Regions from separate parts of the Arthrobacter sp. TmtSoilC48 genome, predicted to be linked through region 2. Evidence: riboswitches for the same ligand, from Rfam matches in the RefSeq annotation. Region 2 holds a riboswitch; the other holds the start of a gene.
The links. A riboswitch is a leader RNA that binds a small molecule or an ion and turns the genes downstream of it on or off. The one in region 2 is predicted to bind cyclic di-AMP.
Positions count from the first base shown of each region.

Region 1: another riboswitch for cyclic di-AMP. It lies ahead of AC6I97_RS20445 (aggregation-promoting factor C-terminal-like domain-containing protein); the one in region 2 lies ahead of AC6I97_RS03965 (hypothetical protein).

Region 1 covers NZ_AP046049.1:4,455,065-4,458,246, reverse strand. Annotated here, with positions in the region: gene AC6I97_RS20450 (glycoside hydrolase family 13 protein) at 1-307, shown strand, start outside; gene AC6I97_RS20445 (aggregation-promoting factor C-terminal-like domain-containing protein) at 528-1,340, opposite strand; cyclic di-AMP (ydaO/yuaA leader) riboswitch at 1,346-1,503, opposite strand; gene AC6I97_RS20440 (sensor histidine kinase) at 1,638-3,131, opposite strand; gene AC6I97_RS20435 (response regulator transcription factor) at 3,135-3,182, opposite strand, start outside.
Region 2 covers NZ_AP046049.1:818,045-821,226, reverse strand. Annotated here, with positions in the region: gene AC6I97_RS03975 (ATP-dependent DNA ligase) at 1-899, opposite strand, end outside; gene AC6I97_RS03970 (hypothetical protein) at 947-1,180, shown strand; cyclic di-AMP (ydaO/yuaA leader) riboswitch at 1,310-1,460, shown strand; gene AC6I97_RS03965 (hypothetical protein) at 1,463-2,839, shown strand; gene AC6I97_RS03960 (AEC family transporter) at 3,085-3,182, opposite strand, start outside.

The DNA of each region.
Region 1 (3,182 bases), 3.6 Mb from region 2:
TATTGTGATCTCGCACGGCGACTTCAGGATGCTCTTGCCCTTCGACCGGAATGTCTATGCTTTCATGCGTTCCCTGGACGGAGTGGAGATGCTTGTCCTCGGCAACTTCTCAGATCGCGAAGTAGAAGTGGACATCGATGACGCTTCCTGGGCTTCTGCGGATCAGGTGCTTGGCAACTATGCCACTGAAGCATCGCTGATGATGCGCCCTTGGGAATTGAAAGTGTTCCGTCGCTTGCAGCCTCCTGTGGCTGCCATCTCGAATCAGCTATCCGTCCTTGACGAAACCGGGGGTCGACCAGAATGACGGGAGGTCGCTGATGTGTGGACCAGAACGCTCGCTCTGTGATCACCTGGCTCCGGCGTCAAAGAACCAGGCTTCGGCCTTGGTGCGGCGAAAACCGCCCCGCCTCCCGCCCGGGCGCATCAGTAGATCACTGCTGCGAACGGCGGAAAGCGGGGCGGCAATCGGGCCCTGCATGGTTTGAGCCCGCTGGGGTGGGCTCAAGCCCGCTTATTGAGTTGGCTTAGTACCAGTTGTTGGCCAAGTGGAAGGCAAGGGCCGCCGAGGGGGAACCGTAGCGTTCCTTGATGTAGTTCAGGCCCCACTTGATCTGGGTCTGGTAGTTGGTCAGCCAGTCATCGCCTGCGGTTGCCATCTTCGAAGCGGGCAATGATTGCACGATTCCGTAGGCACCACTGGAGGTGTTGGTCGCGGTGGTCCGCCAGTTGGATTCCTTCTCCCACAGTGTGTTCAGGGCAGTCATTTCGCCCGGACCCCAGCCGTAGTTGGCGAGGATGCTGGCGGCGTATGCCTTGGCAGCGGCGGGATCGTCCACGGCCTTGGGAGTGGCGGCTGCGGCTGCGGCTGCAGCAGCGGCGGCATCGGCAGCCTGCTTGGCGGCTGCATCAGCGGCAGCCTTTTCGGCGGCGGCCTGTGCGGCAGCTGCCTGGTCGGCGGCGGCTTTCTCGGCCGCAGCTTTTTCGGCGGCGGCTTGTGCCGCAGCTGCCTGGTCTGCAGCGGCCCTGTCTGCAGCGCCCTTCTTGGCAGCAGCATCCAAGGACGCCGAGATTTCAGCTGTTTTGTTGCTGGCCTGGGCGGTAGCCTGCGTCTCGGACGCCCGGCTCGTTTCGGGGAGATTGAATGCGGCGTTTGCGGCCTGGCCAAGCGATGCGACGCCCAATGCTGCGGCAACGACTCCTGCAACAACAGACATTCGTTGCCCGGTCTTGCCGCGGCGTGCAGCGTTCTTCAGAACGGTTTGCGACTTCGTCAGGGGAGCGTTGTGTTCGTCACGGTGACGCGCGGAAGGGCGCGTCTGATCGTTGAGTTCAGACATGTGTGATTACCTCTCAGCGCCTGCGGAGTTAGCTGTCGGGTTCGGATGAGGTCATCCGGCCGCGCGCGTGGCTGCGGCTTCACCCCAAGGGCAAGGAAAGTACTGTGCCCGGAGACTCTGGGTCCCCCGTCTCTGCCTCGAATGAGAACGGAACTCCGGGAAGTGGCAGAGCTCGGCGCATCCCGGGTGTGGGCCAGTTAGGGGCGACCCACCCTTTCGAAGGTACAGGAGGTTTCGGCTTAAGTCACATTTGGGTAACAGAGATCACGTTCACGGCGAGTCATGTTGCCCGATTCGTTATATGCGTTCGTTCAAAGCTGCGGGGAGTCGGAGAGTGAACTCCGTGCGTCCCGGCTGGGACGTTACTTCCACGCTGCCGCCATGCGCCTGGACGATGGATTCGACGATTGACAAGCCCAATCCGGAGGTCCCTTCCGACCCCGATCTCGCCGCGTCAGCCCGGGCAAAACGCGAGAAGATTCGCCCCTGGAAAGCAGTCGGAATACCAGGCCCGTTGTCCGTGACTGTGACCACCGCGCTACCGTCGGCGGAAAGCATGACGCCTGTGACCACCGTGGTACCTGGATCGGTGTGCTTGCGGGCGTTGGACAGCAGATTGGCCAGCACCTGATGCAGCTGGGTTGCGTCCCCGCGCACCGTAATGGGCTCGTCAGGGAGTTGGAGCTTCCAGATGTGGTCCGGTGCCATCACCTTTTCGTCGCTGACTGTCTCGATCACCAGCTGCGTCAGATCAACATCCGTGACCTTCAACGGCTGGCCTTCGTCCAGGCGCGCCAACAACAACAGGTCCTCCACAAGCGTGGTCATCCGTTCCGACTGGCTCTGGACCCGCGCCAGCGACTTCCTGCCGTCCTCCGTGAAGTTCTCCGTCATACGAAGCAGCTCGGTGTATCCACGGATGGCGGTCAGCGGTGTCCGAAGTTCGTGGGAGGCATCGGCAACGAACTGCCGGACCTTGGTTTCGCTCTCCTGACGGGCTTCCAGGGCCCTGGAAACGTTGTTGAGCATTTGGTTCAAAGCGTGGCCCACGCTGCCAACTTCAGTTCCAGGATGAGCGGCCGACGGCGGTACGCGCACCGCGAGTGCCACCTCACCGGCGTCGAGGGGAAGGCGCGATACTTTCGTTGCAACCTCCGAGAGTTGCTCCAGTGGCCGCATGGTCCGGCGGATGATGACGGTGCCGGCGAGGCCGATCAGCACCAGGCCGCCAAGTGAAACAAACACCATGGTCCATACCAGCGAGGCCTCGGCATTTTGCTTGTCAGCCAACGGCAGGCCTGTCGCAATCACATCGCCGTAGTTGGTCTCAACTGCCACCAGCCGATAGTCGCCGTTGGACAATGAACGGTCTACGGGCCGGTTGTCGCGGGGGAGCGAGAGCAGGACCTGCTTGTCTTCTGCCGAGAGTGCGACCCGGCGACCGTTTGCGTTGAGGAAGCCCGAGTTGATGACCGTGGAACCATCGATCCTCGCGTTAAGTGTCCCGGCGCCCTGGCCACGGGCCTCAAGGGGATCCGGCCGACCGCTGGAGGGAAAGTTCGACGGCGGTCTGCCGAAGTCATTCGCGCGGCCTGACGCCTGCTCCAACTGCTTGTCGAGCTGTTTGTTGAAGTACATGTCCATGGAGGCGTAACTAACCACTCCAACTGCACCGCAAATCGCCACCAGCAATGCCATCGCCACCAGGACCAACCGCGTGCGCAGATGCCAGGTGGAGGGATTGAGCCAGTTCCGCTGGGTCTTACGGGCTACTCCGGAAGAGGTGGACAAGATTCAGTCCGCAGGCTTGATGACGTAGCCAGCGCCACGGATGGTGTGGAT
Region 2 (3,182 bases):
CGAAGGGGAACAAAGGAGAAGTCCTTGCCGCCGCTCCACCGGCTTTGCGCGCCCGGCATCCGGGAACCAGTAGCGGCGGCATCTCCTTGGTCGGCCCACTGACCCCAAGGATGTTCGCTGAACTCCGTCTGGTATGGCTCAAGTTCAGCCACCAGGCTTTCGCGCTTGGCCATGGGAAATGAAGCCACCACCCCAACGTGCTGCAGCTGGCCGGCGTCGTTATACAGCCCAAGCAGCATCGACCCGACAACCTTTCCCGTTTTATGCCAGCGGAATCCGGCCACCACGCAGTCCGCGGTCCGTTCATGCTTGGTTTTGAACATGACGCGCTTATTCGGTTGGTATGTCTCCTCGAGCGGTTTGGAAAGTATGCCGTCAAGCCCGGCGCCTTCGAGCTGCACGAACCACTCCTGTGCTTGGTCAAGTTCCGTCACCGCCGGTGTTACGTAAACGGGCGCCTCAGCCTTGGACAGTGCCCGCTCCAAAGCTGCTCGACGCTCGGAAAACGGCTTGTCCATGAGGTTCTCGTCTCCCAGCGCGAGGATGTCGAATCCGATGAAGGAGGACGGGGTGCTCCCGGCCAGCATCCGCACACGGCTGTCGGCGGGATGGATGCGCTGCTGAAGGCCCTCGAAGTCGAGCCTGTTCCCAGCTATGAGGACAATCTCGCCGTCGATCACGCATTTGTCCGGGAGATTCTTCCGAAGGGCTTCCACCAGCTCAGGGAAATACCGTGTCATAGGACGTTCGTTTCGGCTACCCAGGATGATCTCATCACCATCTTTGAAAACGATGGTCCTGAACCCGTCCCACTTTGGCTCAAAATGACCCACATCAGGGATCGAAGGAACAGACTTGGCAAGCATGGGCGAAATGGGCGGCATCACTGGGAGGTCCATACGACTATGTTCTACCTGCCGCCCGCGGCGGAAGCTAGTCTTGGGCCATGGATATCTTGGCCGTACTAGTGGCAGTGCTGGCAGCACCTGCCCTCATTGCGGCCCTTTGGTTCTGGGTCTTGCGCCAGAACAGCAAGGGTAAAGTCCGGCGCGGCGCCACGGGTGGGATGCTTGGTGTGGCCGACGAAATTTTCCGACCCGAGACCCATTACGCACACCAAGTCCAAAGGATCCAGTACGAGCTGCCAGCCCCGGCTCCGGCCCCGGAGCCTAAGTCCTAACGGGCCTTCGAGCCGGAAGGCGTCCCGCCCGTTACATTAATGTGACTTTGCTATGCCGCTCATGTACCGTCGAAGAGCGACCCTCATCTCCGCTGGGCCGCTTCCGGGTTGACGCCGAGCTCTGCCGCAAACCGGAATCCGCCAGACCCGCGGCAGAGACGGGGGACCCAGAGTTCCCGGGCCTGATTTTCCCTAGGCCCTTGGGGTGAAGCCGCCATGTGCGGCCGGACGGCCTCGTCCGAACCCGACAGCTAACCTCGCAGGCGTTGAGAGGCAACCACCATGTCCCCAACCATGGATCAGCCGCGCCGCGCCCAAATAGCGCGCGAGCGTACCCAGCCAACCGGACGCCGTCGGGCCCAACCCAGCGGATCCTCCACCAGCACGCCGGAAGCAGAAGCAGGTTTAGCAGGCACGACGCCGGAACCCGCCACTGCTTCTATTCCCGCCTCTGCTTCCAATCCCCAAACTGCGGCACCCATTACGCGCGCGGCCGCTCGGGCGGCAGAGCGTGAACGGGCAGCCCAGGCAGCTATTTCTGCTGAGACAGTCCCCACTGAAACTGCTCCAGCAGAAACAGCACCAGCGGATTCTGCAACAGCGGACTCTGCTCCGGCGGACCCTGTTCCCCTGGAGCCGGCAACTGCTGCGATTCCAGCTGTTCAGGCGGCCGAACCGGTCGCGCCCGAACCCGCAGCGAATCCCGAACCTGCCACCGCTGCCATCCCGATCGTTCAGGCGGCCGAACCGGTCGCGCCCGAACCGGTCGCAGCGAATCCCGAACCTGCCACCGCTGCCATCCCGATCGTTCCGGCTAAGAGCCCCGCACAGCTTGCCGCAGCCGCGACCGCCGCCTCTGGTCTCGCAAGCCGGAAAGCCCTTCGCGCCCAGGAATCGGGGAGCGGTACGGCCCGTAAGGCGGCAACTGCTGGCGAAACCCCGGCTGGCGGCGCCCCTGCCTTCGGAGCTTCATCACTGGGAGCTTCATCCCTGGGCGGGTCATCCTTCAGCCCCGAACCGCACGCCGTGCTCACCAAGGCCGCCTCGGTCAAAACAATGGGCCAGCGCATGGCAGTCGTCGCTGGGGCCTTGGGCTTGGTATTGACCGTTGGCACCATGAGCCAGGCCTTCGAGCTTCCCTTCTTCGGGCAGGAAACGCCGGCCCAGGAAGCAAGCGGCGCAAAGACGGGTAGCGACAGCAGGCAGTCAACTTCGGCTACCCCTGCACCCAGCTCGTCCTCCGCCAGCGCCTCCGCGTCGTCGGCCACCAGCGAGGCCGGAAAGCCGGCAACCGTAGCAACGCAGTCGTCAGGAGAGGCACCCGACCAGGCGCCGTCGTCGTCCCTTCCGACTCCGCAAGTGTCACTCGCGGATCCTGTTTGGGTGCCTTCGGCAGTCCCGTCGGCTGTTGTTCCCGTCCCGGGCGTGACAACTCCTGTTCCAACCCAGCCGGCCCCGAGCCCGGTTCCGTCGGACACGGTCACCACCCCACCTGCCACGACGACGCCGACCCCCACCGGCACTCCGGCACCAACTCCAACACAGGCTCCGGCGCCAAAGCCAAAGCCGACCGGCAGTCCCAGCACCACCACACCGTCCAGCGATTCACCCCTGGACCTGGACGGCATACTTGACGGCGCCACAGGGATCTTGAAATGAGCACGCGGCTTCCCAGGACCAGCGCGCACGTCGGATGGCATGGCCGGTACTGCAGCAGCAGCCGCACTGCCACCTTCCGCAATCGGATGGGCCGCTGGAGCTGCCAACGGTTGCGCCGGGCCTAAGGAATCACAGCAACCAGAATCAAGACAACAAGACGAGGCGGGCACCCGACCCTGAACTGCTCCACCCGGGTGCCTGCCTCTTTTGTTTCGTGTGTCGCTTTTTCCCGGCCTCGATCGCTTCTATCCAAGCAGCCACGCAACCATAACCAACGCCCCGATGCACAGGACCGTTGTACAGAGGATGACATCCCGGGCCATTGTCATCCCGCGTCCGTAGG